One region of the Alcaligenes faecalis genome, then DNA from elsewhere that is predicted to be linked to it. Evidence: riboswitches for the same ligand, from Rfam matches in the RefSeq annotation. Region 1 holds a riboswitch; the other holds the start of a gene.
What was found. A riboswitch is a leader RNA that binds a small molecule or an ion and turns the genes downstream of it on or off. The one in region 1 is predicted to bind glycine.

Region 1 (14,698 bases):
GAACGTGTGGGCGCCAAGTTGTGGATTGCCCGCATCATGATTACCTGGGGCATCTTGTCTGGCCTGACCATGTTTGTCACCACACCCACGCAGTTCTACATCCTGCGTTTTGTGCTGGGTGCGGCAGAGGCCGGCTTCCTGCCAGGTGTCTTGTACTACCTGACCCTGTGGTTCCCCACTTACCGACGTGGCAAGATCATTGCCTTGTTCATGATCGGCTTGCCCCTGTCCAGCGTGATTGGTGGTCCTTTGTCCGGCTGGATTATCGGTCACTTTGATCACATGAATGGCTGGCGCGGTTGGCAGTGGTTGTTCTTCCTGGAGGCGATTCCTAGTGTGCTGCTCGGTATCCTGACCTTCTGGGCCTTGCCGAACAACTATCAGTCCGCGAAGTGGCTGAGCAATGACGAAAAGTCTCGTCTGGCTGCGGATCTGGCCGCTGACGATGCCGAAGGCAAGGGCGTCAAGCACAGCTTCAAAGATGGTTTCTTCAACCTGAAAGTGTGGATGCTGGGCGGAATCGACTTCTCCATTCTGTTGGGCACGTACTCCATCAGTTTCTGGATGCCGTCCTTTATCCGTGCGGCGGGTGTGCAGGATCCTTTCCAGATTGGCCTGATGACGGCGATTCCATCGATAGCCGGTGTGGTGGGCATGTTGATGATTGGTGCCAGCTCGGACCGCTGCCGTGAACGCCGTTGGCACTTGATCGTGCCGCTGACCATCGGTGCAATTGCGCTGGTTGCCAGTACCTTTGTGGCGCATCACGCCTGGTTGACGGTTCTGGCCTTCACCGTGGCTTCGGCTGTGATTATGGGTGCGGTACCTGTGTTCTTCAGCTTGCCTGCAACCTTCCTGAAAGGCACCGCTGCGGCAACCGGTTTTGCTCTGGCTTGCTCGCTGGCCAATATCGCCGGTCTGGTCAGCAACTCCTTGATTGGTTGGGTGACCGACCTGACAGGCTCGGGCAGCGCCGCTCTGTGGCTGTTTGCAGGTAGCTTGATGGTGAGTTGCTTGCTGGCTTTCGCCTTGCCAGCCAAACAGGTGAACCGCTAAGTCGCTGTTTGCTCCTGTCGTCTGAAACACAAAAAACATACCCGGTTCACAGCCGGGTATGTTTTTTATGGTTGCGGCGTCTTGGGTACGCCGCTTTGCCGAACCACGGTGTCAGGCTTGTGGCCGAACACCAATCAGGTTCAGGCAGTAACTTTGCTGCCCTGTTGCAACCAGGCCTGCAAATCAACAGTTTCGTACAAAACCTGTGCGCTTAAAACACGTATGCCGTGCGGGCCGCTATCCAGAATACGGTGCTCACCTTTGGCTTGTTGCAGTTCCAGTTCGCTGTCAGGCAGCGTCATCAGGTGGCGGGCCACGGTAAACAGCTGCTCGGGTGGGCAGCAAGGGCTGGATTCAAAGTGTCCGACTTCTTTGCCGTTTTGACGGATGATCAGGCGTAGTGGATTCATGATGTTGTTGCCGTATCGGAGACGGGCCAGTAAAAGTTGTTAGGCGTGGCGCGTGCACCAAAAATAGCTTGTCCAACGCGCACAATGGTAGAGCCTTCGGCAATAGCGACTTCGTAGTCGCCCGACATGCCCATGGACAGCTCACGAATGTTTTCAGCGTGGGCAATGTCGTTGCGCAGCTGATCGCGCAAATTGCGCAGCAGGGCAAAGCAGGGACGTACCCGTTCCGGGTCGGCGTCCATCAAGGCCAGGGTCATCAGGCCTTTGACTTTCAAGGCAGAAAATTGCGGGAGTTCGCGCACGAAAGCATGTACCTCTTCGGGGGGCAAACCAAACTTGCTGTCCTCGCTGGAGGTGTTTACCTGAACGAAAACGTCCAGGCTGCGGCCTTCAATTTGCAGGCGGCGGTCCAGCGCTTCAGCGGTCTTGAGCTTGTCCAGTGCATGAAACTCGGAGGCAAAACGTGCAACGGACTTGGCTTTATTGCTTTGCAGGTGTCCAATAACAGCCCATTCCAAATCCGGCAGTTCTTCGCGCAGGGCTTCGTACTTGCCTTCGGCTTCCTGCACCTTGTTTTCGCCCAGCAATCGGCAACCAGCCTGGTAAGCCAGGCGGATGCGGTCAATCCCGAAGGTTTTGCTGACAGTCAGTAAACGTACATCGCCAGCGGCACGCCCGTAGCGTACGCAGGCAGCATCAATTCTTTGTTGTACCAGGGCAATGCGCTCCCGAAATGCCTCTACACTGGTGGAGGTGGGATAATGCTCGGTGTGAAGTAGATCAGGGGCGGATTCGGACATGGCGCACCAGTAAGGAAGAAAAAAAAGATAAACTCGACCCTGCGGGTCGCGCATAAACTATTATGTCATAGGTCAAAATGAATATCCAGGGAAGCAATGCGAAGGAACTTTTCGATGATATCCGACAGCAAGTGGCACTGGGGCGAATTGCTCCGGGCCAGATTTTGCCGCCGGTACGCGAACTGGCTCAAACACTGGGATTGAACCGGAACACGGTTGCCCTGGCATACAAGCGCCTGGTCTCTGCCGGGGTGGCCGATGCACAAGGCCGTCGCGGTACACGGATTCGTGAAGCAATCCGGGAGCTAGCGCGGGAAGGGCACGGTGCCAGCTCGGCCTTGCAGGATCTGGCCAGCGGTAATCCGGCGTTGGGCTATTTGCCGGCCCCTACCCAATTGATAGCCGGGGTGCGGGGCCAAACCCAGGCTCTGTACGGCGCCGACCCGTTGGTGCCTGAACTGCGCGCCGTATGTCAGCAGGTGTTCCATAAAGACACCCCCCCCGATACTGATTACCACGTCAGCTATGGCGCGGTCGACGCGATTGAGCGTTTACTGCAAGCCTTTTTGCTGGCAGGCGACAAGGTCGGGATTGAAGATCCCGGCTATCTGAACAGCATCAACTCCGTGCATACATTGGGCTACAAGCCAGTGGGGATTGAGGTGGATAGCGAAGGGATCGTGCCAGCCTCGCTGGAAGCGGCTTTGGAAGATGGTTTGCGCGCCTTGATTCTGACTCCGCGTGCGCACAACCCTACGGGATGTTCGTTAAGCCGTGCCCGCGCCAAGCAGATCGAGCAAATTCTGAAGCAGTATCCCGAATTGCTGTTGATGATTGACGACCACTTCTGGATGCTGGCCAGCAGTCCTTACCGAAACGTGATTCCTGCCGATCATTTGCGTTGGGCCTTGATCCGTTCGGTGTCAAAGGGCCTGGGCCCGGATTTGCGCGTCGCCCTGGTGGCTTCAGATCTGCAAACCAGCGAACGCTTGTCGCAGCGTCTGGCTTCGGGGGCTCAATGGGTCAGCCATCTGTTGCAGCAAATGGTGGTTCATGGTCTGACGGATGCCGACATCAAGGCGCAGACTCGTGTTGCACAAGCCGCTTACGTACAGGCTCGTGCCGATCTGATGCAAGCCCTGAAAAAGCAGAGCATTCCTTTTTGGGATAGCGAGGAAGGCTTCAATCTGTGGATTCCGCTGGATCGGGAAGCCGAGCCGGTATTGGCAGGCTTGGCCGCACGTGGTTGGCTGGTTCGATCCGGACAGGTCTTTGGGGTGAGCAATCCCGCTCAAGGCTTGCGTGTCAGTTTTGCGAATCTGGATGTCAAAGATGCGCAACGCTTTGCAACCGATTTGGCTCAAGTTCTGCAAGAACGCTATTAGTCACTATCTTGCTGCTTCTAACGGAGTAGCAAGATAGTGAACTCTCTTACGCGCCCATCCAGATAGTTAATAGGGGCGCTATTTTTATGGGCGCAAGATGCTTATTTGGCGGGCCGATTGCTGATCCATTGCACCGCCAGCACACTGCCCATCACCAGAATAATGCCCAGCAGGCTGGAGCCTGTCATGGCCTGACCCAAAATCAGCCAACCCAGAATCACGGCGGTCAAAGGGCTAAGCAGACCCAGCGAGGACACGGCCACAGAGGGTAAAACGGCAATTCCGCGGAACCACAGGGTATAGGCCAGCAGTGCACCGACCAGACACAGGTAGAGATAGCCGCCGATTTGTACGCCGCTCAGGGAACTGTCCAGCGGCGGGTCCAGCAATAAGGCCAGAGGGGCCAGCATCAAGCCACCCAGCATCAGTTGCCAGGCTGTGAAGGCCAGAATCGGCATGCCACTACGCCAGCGATGCGACAAGTAAGTGCCCATAGCCATGCACAAAGCGCCGACAATTGCCGCGACCATACCCCAGGTATCCCATTGGCTCTCTGGCGATAGCAGCAAAATACCCATGCCGATAATGCCGACCACGCAAGCGACTAAAGCCATGGTGACCGGGCGTTTACCTTCCAAAGCCCAGGCCAGCGCAATCACGACCAAGGGTTGAGCGGCCCCCACAACGGCAGCCAAACCACCTGGCAGGCGATAGGCTGCGACGAATAGCAAGGCCTGAAATGCCCCGATATTCAAGGCCGCCAGAATCAGGGTCTTGCCCCAGTCGCCTCGGGCAGGCATGCGCCGACTCCACAAGAGCAGCATGACGCCAGCCGGAAAGCAACGCAAAAAGGCCGCGATAAAAGGGCGGTCGGGCGGCAATATTTCTGTGGTCACAATGTAGGTAGAACCCCAGATGGCGGGCCCCAGGGCGGTCAAGGCCGTCACCAGCCAAAGAGAAAGTCGGTTCATGGTAAAAGTATCTTGATGTCGAGATAAATGACAGTGTAGGGATGATTTATCTTAATATCAAGATAAATATCGACAACGAGAAATCATGAGCGAAGAACACGACGCGGTAGACCTGATCATCAATCAGTGGCGCGAACAGCGGCCAGACTTACAGAACCTGGAGGCCATGGCCTTGCTGGGCCGCATGACGCGCTGCTTCCAACTGGTCCAAAAACAAATGAGCGAAAACTTCAGGCGTCATGGCCTGCAGTTGGGCGAGTTTGATGTGCTGGCCAGCCTGCGCCGTTCCGGCCCGCCGTACACCTTGGCACCCACCGCTTTGTTTTCCACCTTGATGGTCAGCTCCGGCACCATGACGCATCGCTTGCAGGGCCTGGAAAAGCAGGGCCTGATCGAGCGCATTGCCGACCCGGAAGATGCCCGCCGTATTCTGGTGCGTTTGAGCCCGGCGGGTTTGGCCTGTGTGGATGCCGTTGTGGTGGACCATTTGGCCAATGAAGAAAATTTGCTGGAGGGTCTGGATGCCACGCAGCGGCAAAGTCTGGATACCTTGTTGCGCGACTGGATGCGTTTGTTGGAGTCGCGCCCGGCTTGAAGGAATGCTAAAGTAGCTGGATATATACACAGCCTACTTATGACCCCGCCCGAGCTTCCTCCTTTTTACTATCTGCATAATTTTCATCAGGTTTTGCAGTGGGTACAGCACGCCAGTTCCGACCTGCTGGAGCCTGAACACGTCCAGTGCGGCCATCGTTTTGTGCATGCTTCCCAGCCTGCACAAGCCCTGTTGGTGCGCTTGCTGATGCGTAAAGGCCCGGTATTTCGTATCGACAAGCTGCGTTATGCCGAGATCGAAAACCTGGATGCGGCAGTGCAAGAGCTGGCAGCGTGCGAGCTGATAGAAACTGATCCTGAACTGGATCTGGAAACTTTGTTTGCTGTCCATACGGTGCCCGAACTTCGTCGCCTGTTTAGTGATCTGCCAGCCACCGGGCGCAAATCGGACTATCTGGAGTGGATTGGGCAGGCTCATGGTGACCATGCCCGATCCTTTCGGGAGTGGTGTGCAGACTCAAGCCTGCAAGCTCCGACGCTGCGCCTATCACCGCAAGTCATGCATTGGGCACAGCGTTTGCAGCTGTTGTTCTTTGGTAATCATTACCAGGACTGGTCCGAGTTCGTGCTGAGCGATCTGGGCTTATATCGCTACGAAACCGTGGTTCTGGATCAGGCCAGCCGGGCGTTTCGCCACAATGAGGACGTGCGCTTATATGAAACCTTGTCCGAGCTGCGAGACGCACAGGATGAGGCCGATCCGGATCTGTGGGCCCAGCGCTTTGCAGCCGTCCAGGCCATTGAGACCGACAGCGACTGGCTTCAACGACGCAAGGCGAAAACCCTGTTTCAGCTAGGTCAACAAGCCGAACGTCAACATTGGTGGACCTTGGCCGAACAAGCGTATTTGCACACAAGCTGGCCGGGAGCCCGTTACCGCCAATTGCGGGTACTGGAGCGTCAGGAGAATCATCAAGGCGCCTGGCCCTTGTTTTGTCAGGCCTGGAACCAGCCTGAAAATGAAAGCGAAACCCAGAAGTTGCTGCGTATGTTGCCTCGCATGCGTCGCAAACTGGCGGTAGAAGCTCCGCCCAGCTCGCCGTCCAATAAACCGGCAAGCCGCACGCAACGTAGTGATCTGGTTCTGTTTGATGATGGAAATCGGGTCGAGTCGCAGGTATTGGCCCATTGGGACAGTCCTTTGGCTCCGGTGTTTTACGTAGAGAACGCCTTGTTCCCGGCCTTATTGGGTTTGTTGAGCTGGGATGCCATTTTTGCTCCCTTGCCCGGCGCGTTTTTCCATCCTTATCAAGCCTGTCCGGCCGATTGGGGGAATCCGGATTTTGTGTCGCGCAGGCAGAACTTGTTTGATCAGTCTTTAAGTGTGCTGGACGGCGCAGACTATAAAACCGTGATCTGGCAACGCTGGCAGGAAAAGCGCGGCATACAGTGCCCCTTGCTGATCTGGCCCGCCTTGGATGAATCCTTGATCGAGCAGGCCTTGCATTGCATTCCCGCCCAGCATTTACAGCTGGTGTTCAAGCGCATCTTGCAGGATTGGCGGGACAACCGTTCCGGCTTGCCGGATTTGGTGCGCTTCATGCCTGCCCAGCAAGGCTATGAATTGATTGAAGTAAAAGGCCCCGGAGACCGCTTGCAGGACAATCAGCGACGTTGGTTAAGTTATTTCGAGCAGCACGCCATCCCTGCGCGTGTCTGTTATGTGACACGGCCTGAATCCACATGAAAGCCTGGACGGTCGGCGTACGAGCCTTATGTGAATTTACCGCCCGTAGCGGGGATCTGGACCTGCGTTTTACACCTGCGGCCACGGCGCAAGAAGGTATGCTGGGCCACCAGCAGTTAAAGCTGCGTCGCCCCGAGCATTATGAAGCCGAAGTGCCGCTGTCATATGAGATGGAAGGGCTCTTGGTGCGTGGGCGAGCCGATGGGTTTGATCCTGTCAGCAATTGTCTGGAAGAGCTGAAAACCTATCGGGGTGCTTTTGATGCCATCCCCGAGCACCATAGACGCCTGCATCAGGCGCAAGCCAAGGTCTACGCTGCCATGTTGTGCCAGGAACGCGATTTGCCGGGGATGACAGTCAGCGTGGTGTATTACCACGTGGACAAGCACAAAGAGACCAGCATCTCCGAGTATCTGGAGCGCACGGATCTGTGGGCTTTTTTTGAGCAGCAATGCCGCGCTTATGTCGCGTGGGGGCGGCAGGAGCAAAAGCACAGGCTTGCACGCGATCAGGCTTGTACAGCCCTGCAGTTTCCCTATGAGCAGTTTCGTGCGGGTCAGCGGCAACTGGCTGTAGCTGCGTTCCGGGCTCAGCGCGATGCACAGTGCCTGTTAGCGCAAGCCTCCACGGGTATTGGCAAAACTTTGGCAGTCATATTTCCCGGCCTGAAAGCCATGCCGGAGGCGGGACTGGACAAGCTGTTTTATCTGACGGCTAAAAACTCGGGTCGGCAAATGGCGCTGGACGCCTTGCAGCGCTTAAGCCCGGACGGTGAGGGCGCGTGGCGGGTGCTGGAAATGGTGGCTCGCGACAAGCAGTGTCCCAATCCGGATAAAGCCTGTCATGGCCAATCCTGTCCCCTGGCCGAAGGATTTTACGATCGCCTTCCTGCTGCTCGTCAGCAAGCTCTGGAACAACCCATGTTGACTAGCCAGCGCTTGCAGCAAGTGGCCAGTGAACACCAGGTCTGTCCCTATTACTTGAGCCAGGAAATGCTGCGCTGGGCGGACGCCATTGTGGGCGACTACAACTATTTTTTCGACACGCATGCGGTGCTGTATAGCCAGACTCTGGTCCAGCAATGGCGCAGCGCTGTTCTGGTGGACGAAGCACACAACTTGGTAGAACGCGCCCGCTCCATGTATTCCGCGTCTTTCTCGCAAGTGCAGCTACGTATGGCGCGTAAAGCCGCGCCTTCGGCCTTGAAGCGTCATTTCGCTCCCTTGACTCGCTTGATGGAGGACTTGATACCCGAGGAAGGCGGCGACCAATGGGGACTGGAAAAAATCCCGGAGGATTTGCTGGAGCAGTGCGAATATCTGGCTGCCCGTTTAGGGGCCTATGTGGCTGAGAACCCCATGCCACAAGACAGCCCCTTGCTGCAGTTTTATTTCGAGTTGCTGTACTTTGTGGACCTGGCCGGACAGTTCGGCTCGCATTCCTTGTTTGATATTTTGGCGCAGCGCGATGGTGTACTCCTGAACCTGCGCAATATCGTGCCTGCTCCATTTCTGGCCGAACGCTATGGCGATGCGCACGGTGTGGTGCTGTTCTCCGGCACCATGAACCCATCACAGTTTTATCGTGATGTCTTGGGTTTGCCGCCAAGCACGGCTGAGTTGAACGTGGCATCCCCTTATCGGGCCGAGCAGCTACGGGTACGCCAGTATGCTGGCCTGTCCACGCGCTATGCTGACCGGGCCCAGAGCCTGAGCGGGGTCTGCGACATTGTCGGGCAGGCCTATCAAGAGCAGCCGGGCAACTATCTCTTGTTCTTGAGCAGCTTTGATTATCTGGAGCAGGTCAGCCAGGCCTTGCAGGAGCGCTGGCCGGATATGCCGCTTTGGCATCAGCAACCGGGCATGAGCGATCTGCAAAGAACGCAGTTTCTGGACCGCTTTACGCTGGACGGGAGGGGAGTGGGTTTGGCAGTGCTGGGAGGGGCGTTTTCAGAAGGGGTAGATTTACCCGGTAAACGCTTGATCGGTGCTTTTATTGCCACCTTGGGTTTGCCGCAATTCAATCCGGCCAATGAGTCGGTGCGGCAAGTCATGGCCCGGCTCTTTGGGGAGCGGCGGGCCTATGACTATACCTATCTGTATCCCGGACTACGCAAGATTACACAGGCCGCGGGTCGTGTGATTCGCGATGAACTGGATCAAGGCTTTGTGTATCTGCTGGACGAGCGCTATGGGCAGCGGCGGGTGCAGCAGCTGCTGCCGGACTGGTGGCAAATTGAGCAGGTGCGGACTGACGCTCGTTCTGGGCAATCACTTCGGTAATGATTTGTGCGGTGGCGGCTGACAGCGTCCAGCCCAGGTGACCGTGGCCGGTGTTGTAGTAGACGCCCGGGCGGCTGCCTGCTTTTACGCGCGGCATCATGTCCGGCATCATGGGACGCAAACCTGCCCACGGTACAACACGGTCGGTCGCCGCATCGTGGAAGTTGCGACGGGTCCAGTTGGTCAGCGGAGCAATACGGTCGGCGCGAATGTCCTTGTTGGCGCCGTTGTATTCCGCCGTACCGGCCACACGCAGGCGATCTTTGCCCAGGCGGCTGGTCACAATCTTGGCTTCTTCGTCCAGCAAGCTGACCCAAGGGGCTGCATGTTGGGCTTCGGGCGTATCCAGGTACACCGAGATCGAATAGCCTTTGACGGGGTAGATATTGATGTAGTCACCCAGCATATGGGCCAGATGACGGCTGCCTACGCCGGCGCACACCACCAAAGAATCGACAGACAGCGTATGGGTGTGGGCTTCAGCGCCTTCACCGGTACGCAGCTGGATACGATGTGGTGGGCCGCAATCAATACCCAGAACTTCTGTATCTTGCAGGAACTTCACGCCGCGCTTGGCGCAAGCATTGGCCAGGCCGCGAGTGTATTTGTGAATATCGCCCGTGGCATCCGAAGGCGTAAAGAAACCGCCGTAGTAAGTGCCTTGCAAGGCAGGTTCGATCTGGTGGATTTCTTCGTTGGTAACGGTACGGCGCTCCAGACCGCCTTTTTGCAACAGCTGGCTGACTTTCTTGCCAGATTCAAAGCCGCCGGGGGTGTGGTAAATGTGCAGAATGCCGCGCTGTTCCAGGTCGAAATCAATGTTTTCGTCCTTGGCCCATTGGTACAGATTCTCGCGGGCGGTAATGGCCAGCTTGACGGTGTCCACGGTGTTGCGCTCGTAACCGGAAATCGCGCCTACAAACTGCGCCATCCAGCTGTATTTGTGCCAGCTTGGCTTGGGGTTGAACAGCAGTGGGGCGTCTTTGCGCATCATCCATTTCAAACCCTTGAGAATGGTGCTGCGGCTGTTCCAGACTTCGGCATTGCACGCGGACAACTGCCCGCCGTTGGCGAAGGAGGTTTCCATCGCGGGGTAGCGCAGGCGGTCGATAACGGTAACTTGATAGCCTTTCAGGCTGAGGGCGTAGGCGGTGGTGATTCCGGAAATACCGGCGCCAATGACGGCAATATGCGACATAACAGGCTCCTGACAGGTGAATTACCACCGAGTAGTGGCAATACCCCATCTGTCCTGTGACCTGAGAGTTTATCCAACCGATGTATCAGGCTGGGCTCCTTCGGTGGGCGTCATGCGCCGCTCTCCAGAGTGTCGGGCTGGTACGATCCTTTTGCCTGAGAGATTCCGGGGTGGTTGCTCCGTCGGCGCCTGACTGAACAGGTCTCTTTCATACCGCCTGTAGTGACGCGACTACAGTAGCTGTGCTTACAAAAGTTTGCAATCAGGGTAAACCGGGAGCTGCATGCAGCGCTTGGAGGGTTTCCATGGATAGATGCGATTGTTGGCTAAGCCCGGGAAGTTGTTGAGTCTGCCGGTCCTTGATGCCGAGTTATTACTTACTGTTCGCCTAATTTGGGTCCGATATTTCGTTGAGTCCAGAGCGGGGCTTGTTTCTTTATGGACTTAGTCCAAGCGGTAATGCGCACCCAGACTGTGTGGCCGATCCAAGGCTGCCTGGGTCAGCAGCCAGGCAGTGTCCAGTTGCAGGCTGAGGGTTCGTTGGTCGAGGCTGGGGGGGAGAAGGCTCATTTGCCTGCGCCAATGGTCCAGGGTGTGCAAGGCTTGGATCAGTCCTTGGTGATTGCGTAGCAAGCCGACATGCTCTTGCATTAAGTTGCGTAAGGAGGTGAGGGAGGGGGGATTGTTGGTGGAGGGGCTGTGGTTACTACTGCTGCCGTTGCCATAGCTATTGCTTTCGCCATGGTGGCAACCTTTGTTGTTGGTGGTGGTTATGTTTTCCACTGCATTGGCTGCCGCCGCAGTCATAAGGGAAGGTCTTGGACTTGGCTTCGAGCTCGAATTAGAGTTCAAACCCAAACCCCAATTGGGGACGACACTAGCCTGTGAACTGGAACTGGAACTGGAACTGGAGTTTGGTTTTGAGTTTGTGTATGAACATGAGCTTGAAATCGAACTTGTATTTGCAACATCTGTCTCAGGGACCAAAGCTGAACGCTGGGTCCTCTTGCTTCTAGCAATCGCCTCGGCAGCTGCCCGCCCCATGACGACGCACTCCAGCAAGGAGTTGCTGGCCAAGCGATTCGCTCCATGCAAACCTGTGCAGGCTACTTCACCCACGGCGTACAAACCAGCTACCGTTGTACGGCCTGACAAGTCTGTTTCAATCCCTCCACAGCTGTAGTGCGCGGCAGGCGCTACCGGCACCCAATCCTTACGTAAATCCAGCCCCCGCCGCAAACCTTCTTCCAACGCTTTCGGGAAATGCTGCTGCAAAGTGTCCGCACCAAGATGGCGCACATCAAGCCAGACATGGTTGCTACCCTCATGCCGCATCTGCGCTGCGATAGCACGCGACACAATATCGCGTGGAGCTAGCTCCCCTCTGGCGTCGTAGTCCGGCATGAAGCGGCGGCCTTGCTTGTCCAATAAATGACCACCCTCACCACGCAAGGCTTCAGTCAGCAGAAAGGTCGGACCCTCTGCATGCAGGCAGGTCGGATGAAACTGCACAAACTCCAGATCGCGTATCGCCGCACCTGCACGCCAGGCCAAGGCAATCCCTTCTCCCAAAGCGCTGCCGGGATTGGTGCTGTGTGCATATAGACTGCCCAGTCCACCTGTTGCCAACACGACATGGTCCGCCAAAATAGTCTCGTAGCGACGAGTGTGCTTGTCGTAGATATCCACGCCAGCCACCGTGCCTTGTTCGTTACGGCGTAAAGCCAATGCTAGGCAATCTGTCCGCTGCTGAATATGAGAGGCTTGAGCCAATTGGGGAACCAGTGCCTGCATGATGGCGGAGCCGCTTGCGTCAGCCGCGTGCACGATGCGTCGCTGGCTATGCCCACCCTCGCGGGTCAGATGCAATTGGCCATCTTCGGTTCTGTCCAGAGGCACCTGCCTTTCCAGTAGCCAGTGCACCGCATCTGGAGCGGCTTGCACAATCCCACGTACCGCGTTCTTATCCGAGTGCCGAGCACCGGCTTCCAGCGTGTCTTCAATGTGTTGTTCCAGGCTGTCCTGGGCACTGAGAACGGCGGCCAGACCGCCCAAGGCCATAGGGCTGGCCCCGCAAGGAACGGGGGCGCTACTCAGCAGGGTCACGTTCATCGAGGAAGGCAAGGACAGGGCCAGACTGGTGCCAGCCAACCCCACACCGATGATTAACACATCCGTCTGTGTTGAGCCTGATTGCATCAAGCGGCTCCTACATGTTGGAACTGCTGACTGTGCTCGGCCAGGTCTGCACTCACGCGCAGATTGTTTTGTTGTGCAGCGGCAAAATCCATCATGCGTTGCAAGGAGCGTCGTGCGCCTTCACGCAGCTCTGCGGCCACTTGAATACCAGGGCCTGGCTGACTCAAGCGTTGATGCAGGGCTTCCAGACTGTTCAAGGCCATCCAGGGGCAGTAGGCGCAGCTTTTGCAGGTGGCGCTCTCGCCTGCCGTGGGTGCCGCCAGAAAGGTCTTCCCCGGAGCCTGCTGGCGCATGGCGTGCAAAATCCCTTGATCAGTGGCGACGATAAAGGTGCTGGCAGGATGATTGACGGCAGCGCGCAGCAACTGAGTTGTCGAGCCAACCACATCGGCCAGCGCAACCACTGAAGCGGGTGACTCGGGATGCACCAGAACCTGGGCATCGGGGTGCTCGCTCATCAAGGCTTTTAAACCACCGGCCTTGAACTCGTCATGGACTAGACAGGAACCTTGCCAAAGCAGCATGTCTGCGCCGGTTTGCTTCTGAATATAGGAGCCCAAGTGACGATCCGGTGCCCATAGAATCTTTTTCCCTTGTGTGTGTAAATGCCGCACGATGTCCAGGGCGATGGAGGACGTCACAACCCAATCGGCCTGTGCCTTGACGGCTGCGCTGGTATTGGCATACACCACCACTTCCCGGTCCGGATGCGCAGCACAGAATTGCTTGAAATCCTCGGGGGCGCATCCCAGATCCAGAGAGCACGTTGCCTCGTCATGCACAGCCAGTACACGTTTTTCTGGACTTAGGATTTTGGCGGATTCAGCCATAAAACCCACGCCGGCTACCAGCACCGTGCTGGCCTCATGCTCTTGTCCAAAACGCGCCATCTCCAACGAGTCACCCACGCAGCCGCCGGTTTCCAAGGCCAGATCCTGAATATCGGGATCTGTGTAGTAGTGAGCGACTAGTACGGCGTCTTGCTCCTTCAATTGTTTGGCCAAAGCTTGTTTCAACGTGGCCTTATCGCTTTGCAGGTTGAATTTGGAAGGGACTTCATGCCAGGTAATCTGACGGCTCAAAGCGTCCTTGGCGTCGGGCTGGCAGACATCAACGGGGAAATGCCGAATCATGGTCGTCCTTGATGCTCACTTTGAGCATAAATGGATTAAAAAAATGGGAAATATGACTTTTTGAGCGAAAAGAAGAGTGTCTCTATTGTTATGCTTTTTTTGAGCATAAATAAAAAATCGGTGTTCTGCAAGCACAAGAACAGGATAGGGGAAGAAAAAAGAGGGGTGCCCCGCTTTGGACACTTGGGCTCAAAGCGGGGTGGAAACCCTTTAAGGCGCGGGGTTCGGGGTGTGGTGATGAATAGCGTTGATCTTGGCGATCAGCTCATCACTTAACTGAACATCTACACTGGCGATGTTCTCGCGCAGTTGCTCCAGCGTGGTTGCACCGATCAGATTGCTGCTGGTAAAGGCTTGCTGGTTCACCCAGGCCAGGGCCAATTGAGTGGGCGTCAAACCGTTTTCGCGAGCCAGTTCGTTGTAGGCCAATGCCGCTTCACGAGCACGAGGGGCATCGTAGCGGGTGAAACGGCTGTACAAGGTCAAACGTCCTTTTTCAGGGCGGGCGCCGTTGTCATATTTGCCCGTCAACACACCCATCGCCAAAGGCGAGTAGGCCAGCAGACCCAGGCCCTCGTAACGGCAGAATTCGGATAGCCCCTCTTCAAACACGCGGTTCAGCAGGTTGTAGGGATTCTGGATCGTGGCAATCAAAGGCAGAGAGCGGGAACGCGACAACTCCAGAAAGCGCGAGACACCCCAGGGCGTTTCATTGGACACGCCTATGTGACGTACCTTGCCTTGACGCACAAAATCGTCCAGTACCGACAAGGTTTCTTCAATAGGGATGGTGTCTTCTTCTTTCCACGGGTAGCTACGCTGTCCAAACGTCACTGTACTGCGATCTGGCCAGTGCAGCTGATACAGGTCCAGATAGTCTGTTTGCAGCCGACGCAGGCTGTCATGCAGGGCTTGTTCCAGATTCTTGCGATCCAGGCTAGTGCCGCCATTGCGGATGTGGC
Region 2 (14,698 bases), 360 kb from region 1:
CTAAATTAGTGAGCAGGTGCTCATGAGTATCGCTTGTTAGGTTTTGGAGAGAGGAGACTGGTACTAGTGTTACTTCGGGATTGGTTGAGCCAGCTCTTACTAAGAAAGCTAAGTATTCACCTTGCAACCAAACGGCAACATATGGAACAACCGAGGTATCTCCGCAGGAGTAACGGTCTGTCGCATATAAGGAGATACCAAGACATGCTGCTCTTGCACCCTTGTTTGGAGAAAAAAGTGCCGATCGAACCGAGCTAAATCGAGATTGTGTTCCTCCACGATGTCTTCGCCATTTAGGAGTTCCTGTTTTTTCATTCATTTGATGAATACCGAATTCGACGACATCATGTCTATCAAGTTGTTGAAGCGCAGTGTCCCAAGACATTGTGACTCCTTTGATGAGTAAGGCTAGTTTCTAACGCTTAGTAAAATGAGTGGGTCGTATTTTTTAGGCAGAAAGGTGATTAATTTTTTTGGTTACAGAGAATTGTTAAGTGGTCTGGCTTCTACAATTTATTTTTATTATCGAATAAAAAATTAGGCTTCTACGTACGGTATTTCAGTAATTTTATTTTCTGTTTTCCTTGTAAATTAGCTGAGTAATTGGTTGTTCTGAAATCTTTTTTATTTTCCATGATAGGGTATCAGGTCTGTTAACTGGAATTGGCTGCTCTCACTTTTGTTTCGCTACCATAAGGTTGAGCCAGCAAGGTTTGCTCTTTCTATTTCCACAAGATCCACTAGCTTGTGTACTGAATCTAGCAATTGTTTATGGTCTTGTGCGGGTGAATATTCAAGAACCTTCAGGTTATAGTTTTTCGAAAGCATTTTTTTGTATTCGCTAGATATTTTCCCTGAGAGAGCAACATACTGGGGTGGTGCCGCTCCGAATGAACGTGCATATTGCTCCAGCACCAATGCTAGATCAGGATCGTTCATTCCGCATCCGATGAAAAGGAAAGTATGAGTCAGAACAAGCGCGTCGATAGCTTTATAAAAATTAGCATTTTTATTTCGGATATCGGCATAGTCTTCGCGTGTAAATATTAACTTGTCTGGAGTATCTATACATCCGTGGATTTTCAAAATTAATCGTTGATTTCCTCCTCCTCTTAACACCCTGGGAATGTCATCGTCATAATATTTTTTTACTTTTAACAGATTATGACTCTGGGCTGTCGCATAGTTATCAAATATTTTATCAAAATTTGGCGTTAGAACAATCGATGAGTCTAGTGAGAATACGGCCTTATGAAGCTCATTGGGAAGAAACTGTGGATTTAAAAATTGTTGCTCTACAAAAGGAATCCAATCGTGTTCCAGTTTATATTTTATAAGTTGGCAACAACTAAGATAATCTCCATTGTTTAAGAGCCTTTTCATCTCAGTTTTACTTCCTGTGCAGCGCGTAATCCCTGCCTCTAAGAAACTCTTCCATGAGGGAGGGGTTTGACCTGCTGCATTGAGAGACGTCATGGAGGCGCCTGCTCCTAAAAACAATACCGAACGCCGCCTCGCAATCGCGGACACTAGATCATCAGGCCACGAAATCATTCAAGACCTCAATGCTGTAATTGAAATTTGCAGCAATACCGGTGAACAACTCTAATGATTCATTGACCTTGGTGAAATGAGCTCCTACGATGCCGTCTGCATTTTTAAGTTCAAATACAGGCTTGCGGCTGTTTTGTGACATCGGAATTAAGCTGTGTAGATTTGGGATTGACCCGAGTTGGTAATTGAGGCCAACAGGCTTAGCCTGGTCTTTCAATAAGGTTTTTTCGATCGCCTGTGGTACTTCTGACATGATTTTTTCGTATGCTTTGACTGCCCTTCGTTCGCCCGAAGCATCTCGTTTTGCCGTGTATTGCTGATTTACGTAGCCGAGAAGGCGTAGCCTAAAGCTTAGGTCTGAAATTTCAGTTTCGTCAGCATCAGGGAGCGCACTGAGTTGCAAATCTAGGCGTCGCTTCCAGTCTTTCAGCCATGTTGAAATGTTTTCAGTTGCACGTATGCTGAAAATATCCATGGATAATGGCAAGATAAAATAATCGCAGGCAATTAATACGGCTCTATTAATTGATCCTAATGATGGCCCCATATCGAAAAAAACATAATCGTAATCTTCGCATTTGCTGAGAAATTCCCGAAACATGTATGTGGTGCGAATACCACGTACACCACCTGAATTCCAGTCCGCCGCGAGCGTATCTTCGATTAGTGCAAGACGTGGGTCACCCAATAATACATCTACTTTAAAGGTGGAGGATTTTCTGTATTTATTATCTGTAGAATAACCTTTCCCCTGCGAAAGAGGTCGAGCCATTGAATAAATTGTGAAGGCTGATTTCTTGTCGTAAATTTCTTTTAAAACGCTATCTTTAAACATGTATTGAGTAGCGTTCGTTTGGGGATCTGCGTCCACTATCAGGATTTTCTTTCCTTTATGAATTGCCAGATAAGCGGCTAAGTTGCATGTCAGCGTCGTTTTGCCAACACCGCCCTTGTTGGTGAAAAAAGCAATTGATTTCATAGGATTGGTTTCGTAGTTTGATAACGATTGCATGATTCTAGCTGACAGCTCAGGTTTTTGGCAGATTTGCGTGGGTCTCCAGCAATTGGCGTGCGAGGTAGTGAGTTGTGGTTGTTCGGAGTCGCTAAAAGGTATGCTCTATGTCGAAAGATGTTCTGAGGGTGATAAGGGCTGTAGTAAAAGTTGACGCTGAGAAATAAGATTGCCGATGAGCCTCGTAAAATTTATGGCTGTTTTCCGGACCCGAAGACCCGATTGGGGCTGAAAGCAGATATAGGTATGTTTTTATCAAGTAAGTTATAGAAAAATGAGATCTATTTAAAATGGAACTTAACTGAGCACTAATTCGGTTGCCTCAATAGTGGTTTGCTCGTCAGTTATACACTCCGTCAAGCTCCCATTCAGGGTTTTCCACCCCCCATCCGTTGTACCTATGAAGGCAGGTTTTCCGCACTCTCCGTGTGGTCTGCCCCCATCCTTTGGCCAAAGGGATACCCATTCGTACATCTACAGGACCTCTGTCTGTTAGGAAGACCTCTGTGACTCTCCGTTCCTCTCGTTTGTGCGCCCCGGCTGGGCGTGCGGTTCGTTTCCCTTTGGCTGCGCCTGCCTTGAAATTGGCGCTTGCCCTGGCTTTATCGGCTACGCTTGTCCCCGCTGTTTCCTTTGCCCAGCAAGCGGATGTGACGGTCTCCATTCCGTCCTCGTCCTTGGGTGATGCCTTGCTGCAATTAGGCCAGCAAACCTCTTTCCAGTTTATTTACACCTCCGACCTGGTGCGCGGTATCAAGGCTCAGTCCGTGTCTGGTCGCATGGCGCCGGAAGCGGCTTTGGACAAGTTGCTGCAGGGCACGGGTATTGCTTACACCCGCACTGGCAACACGATCCATCTGCGCAAGAAGGTGGATGTGGAGGAGCTGGCAGCCATCAAGGTGCGCGCTGCCAGTCCTGTCACGGAAGGCTCGGGTTCTTATACGGCGGCCGGGCCTAGTCGCACGGCGACGGGTTTTGATTTGTCGTTGCGCGAGACGCCGCAGTCCATCACTGTCATGACGCGCGAGCGTCTGGATGACTTCAACTTGTACAAATTGTCTGATGTGCTGGAGCAAACTCCCGGTGTGTCGGTAGACCAGCAGGGCGATGCTTTCAACTTCGCGATTCGGGGTTCGGCTGTGAATATGCAGACCGACGGGATGCGTCAGAAGGCCAGTGGCTGGCTGATCAATACGCAGACCCAGTACTCCATGGACGATATGGCCGAGATTGATCGTATCGAGGTCCTGAAAGGTTCGTCCGGTTTGATGACTGGAGATGGTGCTTACGGGGGCACAGTGAACATGATACGTAAGCGTCCCACGGATCAGTTTCAGGCCAGTGTTGGTGCAGCCGCCGGCAGTTGGGATAACTATCGGGTGGATGCTGACATCAGCTCGCCCTTGAACAAAAGTGGTTCGGTGCGTGGGCGTCTGGTAGCCGCTGCGGCGGATGGCAAGAGCTTTCAGGATTATGTGAAAAATAGCAGCAAGACCTTTTATGGGATTGTGGAAGCGGACCTGACCGATCGCACCTTGTTGACGGTCAGTTTTACCCACAAGAACCGTACACAGGATGGAACTGCGGGCACGGCCATGATTCAGGCTTATGCCGCTGATGGGCAGTTTTTGGGTCTGAAGCCTCGGGGTTTCAATGTCGCGGCGCCCTGGTCCGGTTACGAGCAAAAGACCAATACGCTGTTTCTGGATTTGACTCATCGCTTCGAGAACGATTGGTCGGCCACTCTGAAAGGCAGCCTGGACAAGACGGTGAATCCGGGCGGTCAATCGGGGATCTGGTTTACCGGGGTTCCTGCTGTAGTGGACATGACCTGGGATCGTGATTATGAAACCCGCAACCGTAATCTGGCTTTGGAAGTGCAAGGGCCATTTAATCTGTTCGGGCGTCAGCACGAGCTGCGTTTTGGGGCCGATACCTACCGGACGACCACCGAGTCCTATGCCGGTGGTGACCGTTTTACCAACGTAGGCCTGGACTACAACGGCGGTGGCGGTGTGTTGCCAATGCCGGATTTCACCACCATGCCGATTGATAATCACAGTTACTTCAGCTCGCAACGCAATTCGCTGTATGCGGCGGGTTTGTTCAGCCTGGCAGACCCGGTGAAGTTGATTGGTGGTGTTCGATATACCGACTTCAAGCAGTTTGATGAAACCCCGTACTCCTACAGCAATAACGATTTCAAGCAGCACGGCGTGTTGACACCGTATGCGGGTCTGGTTGTGGATCTGACTGAGCAGATTTCTGTTTACGGTAGTTACGCCAGCATATTCAAGGCACAAAGCGCCAAGGATATTGATGGCAATACGCTGGACCCGGAACGTGGTTTGACCTACGAGCTGGGTGCCAAGGGCGAGTTCTTTGATGGTGCCTTGAATGCCAGCGTGGCCCGCTTCTGGATGAAGACGGACAACACGGCAGAGTCCACCGGCGAAGTGCGTCCCACCGGGGAAACGATTTACCGTGCAGTCAATGGCGCCACACGCCGGGGTTACGAGCTGGAGCTGTCGGGTGAAGTGGCTCCGGGCTGGCAGTTGCAGGGCAGCTATGTACAGAACAGCAGCAGCTTGCAGGCTACGGATATTGTGCCCAAGCATCAGTTCAAACTGGCCAGCAGCTATCGCTTCCGAGAAAACTTGCCGGGTCTGTCTGTCGGTGTGGCTGCACGCTGGCAAAGTAAGGCTTCGGCCCGTTTGATGGATCAGCCTTCTTACTGGGTGTTCGACATGATGGCCCGCTATCAGGTCAACAAGCACCTGAGTCTGGGGGCGAATGTGAATAATGTGTTTGACAAGAAATACATGTCCGGCTTGCGGGACTTTGGGCGTATTCAGTATTCCTGGGGGCCGCCAAGAAACTTCACGGTGAATATGCGTTACCAGTTCTAAGCCAGTTGGGGATCAGGGCTGTGAACGAAGCTGAATATACTTGAATCCCCCTTATGCAATCTGCATTAAAAAGCCACCCGCTTGGGTGGCTTTTTGCAGTCGGGCTCCAGCCTCGTTCCAGTTCTACTGCCCAAGGACAGCGAGTTGGAGTGTTGCCAGTGTGTGCCAGCCAGGTTTTGTAGAACGAGGCCAGACCCGACTGCGGCAACACGGTTCTTGGTAGAACCGTGTTGTGTCCATCACAACTTAGCGTACGCTTTGCGCCGCCAGGCCCAGGGCCAGATCCTGCTTCATGCGTTTCTTGTAGAAAGGCAGGCAAATGAACAAGGCCAGGAACCAGAATGGCGTGGCGATCAGACCGATCAGGGTTTCTTCCTCCTGGCTGAACAAGTACAGCGCAAAGGCAAAGAACGCCAGGGTCAGGTAGCACATGGGAATCGCAAAGGGCATTTTGTAGCTCGATGCGGCATGGGCCTCAGGGCGAATGCGACGGTACTTCAGGTAGGTGATCAGAATCACGGCCCAGACAAAGATAAAGCAGATGCTGGCCACGGTGGTCACAATGGTGAACACACGCATTACGTCGCCTTCTGCGTAAAGCAGGAACAGGCTGGACAGCAAAAGGGCGCAAGAATAGATCAGACCGTTACGGGGAGTGCCGTTACGCGACAACTGGCTGAATGCCTCCGGAGCCAGCTTGTTCTTGGACAGACCGTACAACATGCGGCCAGTCGAGAACATGCCGCTATTGGCGGACGACAGGGCCGAGGTCAGCACCACAAAGTTGATGATGGCTGCAGCGGCACCCACGCCAATCAGCAAGAACATATTCACAAACGGGCTCTTGTTGGGCGCAACAATATCCCAGGGGGTGACGGTCATGATGGCGGTCAGGGCCAGCACGTAAAATACAATCACGCGAACGGGAATCTTGTTGATGGCTTTGGGCAGGTTCTTGGCTGGGTCTGCTGTTTCAGCAGAAGCCGTACCCACCAGCTCAATCCCCACGAAAGCAAAGATGGCGATCTGGAAGGCGGCAAAGAAACCATGCAGGCCATTGGGGAACATGCCACCGCGATCCCACAAGTGGGTCAGGCTGGCTTTTTCGCCGGTTGGGCCGACAAAGCCGGTGAACAGCAGGTAAGCACCCACACCAATCAGGGCCACAATGGCGATGATCTTGACCAGGGCAAACCAGAACTCCAGCTCGCCAAACAATTTGGCCGACAGCAGGTTAAAGATCAGCAAGAAGGCAATGCAGGCCAGGCCGGGTAACCAGAGCGGAATGTCCGGCCACCAGAATTGGGTATAGCCGGTAATGGCGACAATATCTGCAATACCAATCACCACCCAGCAGAACCAATAACTCCAGCCCAGAAAGTAGCCCATGGTGGGCCCGAGAATATCGGCGGAGAAATCCACAAAAGATTTGTATTCCAGGTTATGCAGGAGCAGTTCTCCCATCGCCCGCATAACAAAGAATAAAAAGAACCCGATGATCATGTAGGTAAACAAGACCGAGGGTCCGGCCAGGCTAATGGTGCGGCCTGATCCCATAAATAGCCCTGTACCGATAGCGCCTCCAATTGCTATCAGTTGCAGGTGCCGGTTTTTCAACGAGCGCTGCAGTCCAGATGAATGTTGCTGAGACACACTGTTCTCCTAATTTTTTTTCGTTCAAATGCGTAATTATGACTGTGCTGCGAGAAAACAAAGGGCACAACCCGTCCTCAAGGACGGTTTTCTTGATGCCGATCTAAATAGGGTACGGAGCGCACAGCAGTCCTCCTTGTTCTGACGACATGAAATGTCAAAACAGACCTGTGTGCGAATTGAAATGGGAATAGGGTTGTGGTGTCAGGCGGCCAGAAAATGGCACCCGACTATCTGCTCATAGATAGGCTCCGGACGAATAGGTGAACAAAGACCATATGGCCTCTGTACCCCCTCTGTCCGTTTACCTGAGAGCTTATCCATCGGTTCGCGATGGTCCCCTTCGGTGGGCACTGGTGTGCCTCTCTCCAGATGGTCAAAGGTTCAGGATTCTTTTGCCTGAGAGATTCCGGGGTCGTTGCTCCGTCGGCGCTTCATCAAAGTGAAGACTCTCACCTGAACCGTTATTGACGCCGCTATTGTATAGACAGCTAAAAAGCGATGACTACTAGCGTTAACCTGTAGGCTTTTAATGAGAATAGTTCTTGTTTGTTGAGGGGTTTTGTGGCTGGTGCTCGGGCATAGAGGGGCGTGGGGGAGGACGTTGAGCCTTTTTCTTCCAATGCCTGTGAAAACGTCCCGTTTTTTGCATGGCAGCTATTCCCGGATACGGTGAGGCTGCAACAGAAATTGGCTGTCATCGGCCTACAATACTGGCTGTCTGGCAATTTCTGTGCGTCTTTATATGGTCGAATCGATTCTGCAACTTATCGAGCAACACGGTCTGTTGATCGTGTTTTTCAATGTCCTGGTGGAGCAGGCAGGCGCGCCTATTCCTGCCTATCCGGTGCTGGTGGTAACGGGTGCCTTGCATGAGTCGGGCGGCTACAGCTTGTGGAGCTTGCTGGGTTTTGCCGTACTGGGCGCGATGATTGCGGACTACGGCTGGTATCTGGCTGGGCGACGCTATGGCGGCAGGCTGCTGGCCTTGCTGTGCAAGATTTCCCTCTCGCCGGATTCCTGTATTCGTCAGACCGAATCCATTTATATGCGCTGGGGCGCACCGTCCTTGATGGTGGCCAAGTTCATACCGGGCTTTGCCTCGATTGCCAGTGTGCTGGCCGGTACGGTGGGTACGCCAAGAAGAAGCTTCCTGCTTTACGACATTATCGGGGCTGCGGTCTGGGCCGGCTCTGCCGTGTTTCTGGGCTCCTTGTTCAGCTCGGCGGTGGATGAGCTGTTGAATGTGCTGATCAGCCTGGGTGTGGTGGGCGGAATTTTGCTGGCACTGGCTTTGGCTGTGTTCATTGCCAGAAAGTGGTGGCAGCGACATCGCTTCATGAAATCCTTGTGCATGGAGCGTGTCAGTGTGCAGGAGCTGCATCAGATGTTGTCCTCGGACACGCCACCCACGATTGTGGATGTGCGTTCGACCCTTATGCAGGCCCAGGGACGTATTCCTGGGGCGATCAGTCTGGCTTTGGGTGAGGCTACGCTGAATTTGATTACCGACGGGGAAATTATTGTGTATTGCGATTGCCCCAACGAGGTGTCCGCGGCCCTGGTGTCCAAGCGTTTGCTGCAAAGTGGCTATAGCCGGGTGCGCCCTTTGGAAGGCGGGTTGGAAGCCTGGCGGGCTGCAGGTTTTGACGTGCAGCGCGATCCCGATCAAGCTGAAGCGGCCTTGTAAAAAAACCGGCAGACATCTAGACGTGTCTGCCGGTTTTTTCTCAAGCAAGGCGCTTGGTGCAGTGCTTATTGACGTGTCTGCCGGTAAGCATGAGCCAAGGCTGCTGCCACGGCCAGCCCGCCGATCACACTGAGATGGTCTTGCACCAAGGCTTGTTCCAGAAAGGCTTCCAGTCCCTGCATCTCCCAAAACCGATGTGCCAGCGGAATAGTGGACAAGGCAAAGACACTGAGCATCAGTGCTCCGAGCCAGGCCAGACGACTGGCGCTGATAATCAGCCAGCTGCCCAGCAGTTGAACCGTAATGGTCAGCACTGCAAACAAAGCCTGGGGCTCCAGCCCGAAGTGGGCCATCTCTCTTTTTGCAGCGCTGAAGTCCCAAATCTTGTTCACGCCACTCCACCAGAAAATGTAGGTCAGGAGCAGAGTAGCCAGCACAAAATACACTCGTGAACGTAGTAATTCTTGTATGACGTGGTTCATGATGTCTCCTCCTTGGGGGACGATCAGGGCTTGTGCACCGACGCTTCCAGTGTGGAGCGTGCGACGGCCAGGGTCTGCTGGCTCAAGACCAGACCACCCATGACCAGAGCCACACCCACCAGTTGCAGCGTGGTTGGCCAGATGCCCTTGATCAGCGCGTCCAGAATAAAGGCGGTGACAGGCACCAGCAGCATGAAGGGGGCAACGGTAACAGCACCCAACTGCTTGATGGCGCTAAACCAAAGGGCGAAGGGACCAGCAGTCAGGACGGTTGCCAGCAAGAACAGACCCAGCCAATGCACAGGAATGAGCTGGCTTGGAATGTCTTGAGTCAGCAGCGCAATGATGGTCAACTCCACACCGGCAATCAGAAGCTGCCAGCCGGTAAAGCCCAGCAAGGGGATCGGTGGTGCACCCCATTTGTTCATCAAGACTCCACCGGTCGCAATGGACAACATGCTGCCCAAGGCGGCGGCAATGCCGATCAGATCCAGTGTGGCCTGGCTGGACAAGACCACCAGCGACACGCCCAGGGCGCCCAATAGAACGGCACCAATACGCATCAAGGCCGGGCGAGCACGCAAAATGCCCCAGGCAATGAAGATGGTGGCCAGTGGTGTCAGTGCCTGGAAGATGGCAGCCACGCCACCGGGCAGGCGAGTGGCAGCGATAAAGAACAGACCAAAGAACAGGCCCGTGTTCAGGGTTCCCAGCACGGCCAGACGCCCCCACCACTCACGAGGTGGCAAGCTGCGTACCAGTACTAGCAGGACAACCGCGCCCCCCAAGGCCCGGACAGCCGCCAGGAACAAAGGGTTCGGTGGCAACCAGGTCGTGGTCAGAATGTAGGTAAAGCCCCAGAGAATAGCGGCGGTCGCCGCGGCCATTTTGGCGTTCATGTCGATGCACTCCCCATTATGAATACTAGGATGAAGAGACTATAGGAGTGCAACGATGACTTGAATAGATGAGAATATGGCCATCAGCGTTCCATAATTAGAACGATTTGCCGAGGACTGGCTTTGGATGATTGAAGGCAGGAATTTACGAGGGGGGCGTGTGCAAAATAGTGACGAATTCCTCGCCCAAAAAGTCCAGCAGGGCGCGTACCGCAGGTACCAGACCTCGGCGTGAAGGAAAGACGGCATGCACCACGCCGGGGCGGGGATTCCAGCCGGGGGCGACATCCACCAGCCTGCCGTCCTGCATATAAGGGGCGATCAGCATGGCCGGCATTTGAACCACGCCAATTCCCTGCAAGGCTGATTGCAGCAAGGTCATACGGTCATCACAGACCAGGCGAGGATGATAGGGCACTTCCATCAGTGTGTTTTCTGCAGTTTGCAGCTGCCAGATGGGGTTGCGTTGCAGATGCTCGTCACTCAAGGCTGGCCAGCTACCTAGCTGGTCCAGCTTGGGCAGTCCGCCCATGCGTTCGATCAGGGCCGGGCTGGCAACCAGATACTGTGTACTCTCGCCCAGGACTTTCATGACTAGGCCGCTGTCTTCCAAAGGCGGGAAGCGGACGCGCAGGGCCACATCAAAGCCTTCACGAATTACGTCCACGCGGCGGTTGGTGCTTTCCACTTCCAGCTTTACCTGCGGATACGCCGCCATATAGCGGGCCAGCAATTCATTGACTCCGTAGTCCAGCAAAGCCAGGGGGCAACTGATGCGTACCGAGCCTTGGGGCTCGCTGCGATGGCGCTCGATGATGTCCTGGGCCGAGTCGGCCTCCACCAGCATGGCCACACAGCGCTGGTAGTACATCTGGCCGATTTCCGTGACGCTGAAATGGCGGCTGGAGCGCTGGATCAGACGCACACCCAGGGATTCTTCCAGAAAGGTGATGCGTCGGCTGAGCTTGGATTTCGGGATGCCCAAGGCCCGTCCGGCCGGCGCAAACCCACCGTGGTCCACGACCTGTACAAAGTAGTAAAGGTCGTTCAAGTCGCGTGTGGATGGGTGTTTGGTGTCGGGCATGTCATTACATGGCGGGTGGAACCGGGCAGCTCATATCGCCCTCTTCGCAGGACAGGTAGGTGTTGAAGTTCTTGATACGGGCCTGCGTCAATTCATTGCGGCAAGTGGTGATCAGCATGGCGTGAATACTGCCGCCTTGGGTGTTGATCGCAGCAAAGTCGCATTCCGCATCCCTGAAGCTGATCCAGGCACGTTGGGCGTTGCGCAAGGCTTTGAGGGTGTCAGCATCATCTTTAAGACGATTGCTGATTTCCTTGTAGAGCTTGTTCAGTTCGGCGTCCGAGTTCTTGTACTCGTTGCTAAAGCACTGATTCATGGCGTTTTGATTGGTCATGCTGCCGCAGTCGGCTGCCTGAACGGAAGAGGCGCTTGCCATCAAGCTGAGTCCTAAAGCGATCAGGCCGGTGTTCAATGCTTTTTTCATGAGGTTCTCCGGGTGTGCGGGCGTGGATAAGCGTATGAGTCTGGGTTGAGTCGCCAGGTGCAGCGCGTACAGCCTCTTTGCTTGGGGCAGGGTGTAAATCCTACTACAGAAGCGCGACAAGTCTGGTGCTTTGCAGGGCGACAATTGGGTTCCATAAATAGCATTGAGCCGCATCGTCTTGAATCGGGCACATAGCCCGTTCAAGCCGATGCGGCTCAATGATCCTCCCAGCAGGAGTCAGTGCAGCTTACTCGTCGTTGGCGTGCAAAAAGCGATACACCAGAGCGCCGATCACACCACCAACCAAGGGAGCGACCCAGAACAGCCACAGCTGTTCCATGGCCCAGGTGCCCTGGAAGAAGGCCACGCCGGTAGAACGCGCAGGGTTCACGGAGGTGTTGGTGATGGGGATGCTGATCAGGTGAATCAAGGTCAGGGACAGACCAATCGCCACGCCTGCCAGGCCAGCGTGACCACGCTTGTGGGTCGCGCCCATGATGATGAACAGGAAGAAGGCGGTCAGCACAATTTCTGCGATCAGGGCAGCGTTACGGCTGTAGTTGTCGGGCGAATGCTCGCCAAAGCCGTTGGAGGCAAAGCCTGCTACGGGATCAAAGCCGGTTTTGCCGCTGGCGATCAGGTACAGAACGCCGCCGGCCAGCAGGCCGCCAATAACCTGGGCAATGATGTAGGGAATGGCGTCGCGAGCGGGGAAACGTCCACCAGCAACCAGGCCCAGCGTGACAGCCGGGTTGATGTGGCAACCGGAGATATTGCCGATGGCATAGCACATGGTCAGCAAGGTCAGACCAAAGGCCAGGGCTACCCCGGCAAAACCAATCCCCAGTTCAGGATAGGCAGCGGCAAAGATCGCACTTCCGCAGCCCCCAAAGACCAGCCAGAAAGTACCCAGCGTTTCTGCGGTGCATCGTTTTAATAAAGACATGATATTGCCCTGTTAGTGATTTAACACGGCTGGATTCTAGCGATAAGAAAGAGGCGCTAACTCCTTGAAAGGAAAACAACTGTTAAAAGTTTTCCTTTGTTGAGGGTGGTGTTTTTTTATAGTAAATGTGAGAAATTTCGGTGGCGTGGCGACTTGTGTCAGGTGTAGGGTTTTGTCGGGATTGTGAAGAGTTGTGTTGGGGGGCGCTTTATCGGCCGACGAGTTGGTTTGGTTCGGAGCCAGATACGTGGCGTGGGGCAGTTCAATCTTGGCCCTTGCTATGCAGATTACTCTCACGGCTGTTGCTGGATAAACGCCGCTGTCACGGGGGACACTTGGTGGAAATCAAAAGCCTGATGGTAGATTTCCCCGCTCTTGGCCTCCACGGTTAGCCACAGTTGATGCTCCAGCTGGATATTGGGTGGGATCGCAACGTCTACTGCACGCGTCCAGCGCGTATTGTTGAAAGCCTGGCGGGGCGCAGGCATAGGCTCGGGCTTACTGACTTGCAGATAGGCGCGGCGTATATGTGGATCGCAGGTCTCGCAAAAGCGAATCTGGAAGGCTTTGCGATGCGCGCCGCTGGGCCCACTAATGGGAGCTTTGTCATCCGTTTCAGCCAGGGCAAACGACCACGGACCAATCTGGCCTTGCAGGGCATTGTTGCGAAATACAGGCTCCGGGCCTTGCTGCGCCAGATAAATCATGAAGGCGGCCGGGATGGCCAGAAGGGTGCTGGCAAAAACCAGGCTGCGTGTGGAAAATCGTGATGCTGTGGGTGCCACTCCAGCTTTAGTAGGCTCTGTACGTGTAGCGCCAGCGGTAGTTGAAGCAGCGCTTGAATTTGCCGCCGCCACTCCATTTTTCCCAGCTATAGCGTCACTTGATGTCGATGCAGTATTGTCCGCTCCAACCGCTTTAGGTGCTGCCTTCGCAACTAGCGCAGGTCTGGCCCGCACAGGTTTCTTTTCCTGCCAAGGCCACCAGGGCAAGTAAAAGGTCAGTCCGGCACCGGCCATGGTCAGCCAACCCAGCCAGGCAACCGTACCCATGCTCCAGCCCCAGCCTTGCCAGCACAGGGCTAAAGCCACGGCCAGCAAGGGCCAGCCGAGTAGACGAAATATCAGTCTTTCCTTCTCGCTGGGCGTGCGATGCAGCAGAAATTCTCCCTGGCGATCGCTGGCCAAGGCCAGGCAGATAAAGCCTGCCAGACTGATGATAAAAACGGCCAGATTCAGCCACAGACTGGTATTGCTCATGGCAGCACTCCGGCGGGCATCAACACAGCGCTGAGCACAGCGATCAAGGCCGTAGGCAGAACCATGCCCACCCAGGCGCGGGTGGCGCTTTTAGTGCTGAACACCCACATCACGGCGATGCTGTACCAGACAAAGCTCAACATATTCGCTGCCAGAACTGCCTGGGCTCTAGGCAAAGGCCAGAGCACGGTCAGCAATACTGTGGCAGCAGCGGCCAGGGCGTAGCCGCCGACCGTGGCGGCCACAATGCGCGACAGCACTTGCAGGCGGTAGCGGGAAGTCAGTCCACTCATCCGTTCACTCCCGCAGTTTGCAAGCTGGCCGGGGCAGCGGCTTTTTTAGGCAGGCTGGCAATGTGCCATTTGCGTTTCATTTTGATGGCGATATAGACAAAGAGGGCGGCCAGGCCAAACATGGTCAGGTCAAAGCCTGCCAGGCCCCAGTCGCCATGAATGACGGTGACACCCAGGTGACGGTCAGTAGTCAGCAGGTTCAGGACAGGAATCAGGGCGTAGGCGGCGGCTGTCAGGTACAGCAGTTCCAGCCAGGCGCGCTTCAAGGGTCGCCAGGAGGCATACAGGAAGGACCAGCCCCAGACCAGGAACAGAGCATGGAACTCCCAGGCGGCGCGGTCAGCCATATTGATGGGCAAGAGGCGGTTGGCCCAGAAGTAGGCGGCCAGACCTAGCGGCAAACCGGCCAGGGTGCCGGCATTCAGGATTTCCACCAGACGCAGGCCTGCGGCATCAAAGCGCTTGGAGACGCTAAGCGCGGCGGCTTTGGCCA

Region 2: another riboswitch for glycine. It lies ahead of CPY64_RS05325 (amino acid permease); the one in region 1 lies ahead of CPY64_RS19185 (D-amino acid dehydrogenase).

What each region holds. Positions count from the first base shown of each region.
Region 1 covers NZ_CP023667.1:1,514,615-1,529,312, forward strand. Annotated here, with positions in the region: gene CPY64_RS06950 (MFS transporter) at 1-1,056, shown strand, start outside; gene CPY64_RS06955 (hypothetical protein) at 1,197-1,466, opposite strand; gene CPY64_RS06960 (YggS family pyridoxal phosphate-dependent enzyme) at 1,463-2,266, opposite strand; gene CPY64_RS06965 (aminotransferase class I/II-fold pyridoxal phosphate-dependent enzyme) at 2,344-3,651, shown strand; gene CPY64_RS06970 (EamA family transporter) at 3,753-4,622, opposite strand; gene CPY64_RS06975 (MarR family winged helix-turn-helix transcriptional regulator) at 4,708-5,217, shown strand; gene CPY64_RS06980 (VRR-NUC domain-containing protein) at 5,257-6,924, shown strand; partial or broken gene CPY64_RS19180 (ATP-dependent DNA helicase) at 7,722-9,098, shown strand; gene CPY64_RS19185 (D-amino acid dehydrogenase) at 9,043-10,404, opposite strand; glycine riboswitch at 10,453-10,533, opposite strand; glycine riboswitch at 10,538-10,625, opposite strand; gene nadB (L-aspartate oxidase) at 10,849-12,603, opposite strand; gene nadA (quinolinate synthase NadA) at 12,603-13,736, opposite strand; gene CPY64_RS07005 (NADP(H)-dependent aldo-keto reductase) at 13,947-14,698, opposite strand, start outside.
Region 2 covers NZ_CP023667.1:1,154,025-1,168,722, forward strand. Annotated here, with positions in the region: gene CPY64_RS18935 (hypothetical protein) at 1-385, opposite strand, end outside; gene CPY64_RS05310 (SIR2 family NAD-dependent protein deacylase) at 688-1,476, opposite strand; gene CPY64_RS05315 (AAA family ATPase) at 1,538-2,533, opposite strand; gene CPY64_RS05320 (TonB-dependent siderophore receptor) at 3,073-5,475, shown strand; gene CPY64_RS05325 (amino acid permease) at 5,722-7,128, opposite strand; glycine riboswitch at 7,506-7,595, opposite strand; gene CPY64_RS05330 (rhodanese-like domain-containing protein) at 7,874-8,818, shown strand; gene CPY64_RS05335 (DoxX family protein) at 8,884-9,300, opposite strand; gene CPY64_RS05340 (DMT family transporter) at 9,324-10,199, opposite strand; gene CPY64_RS05345 (LysR substrate-binding domain-containing protein) at 10,345-11,283, opposite strand; gene CPY64_RS05350 (lysozyme inhibitor LprI family protein) at 11,288-11,707, opposite strand; gene aqpZ (aquaporin Z) at 11,955-12,653, opposite strand; gene CPY64_RS05360 (DUF3325 domain-containing protein) at 12,947-13,912, opposite strand; gene CPY64_RS05365 (DUF3649 domain-containing protein) at 13,909-14,205, opposite strand; gene CPY64_RS05370 (PepSY-associated TM helix domain-containing protein) at 14,202-14,698, opposite strand, start outside.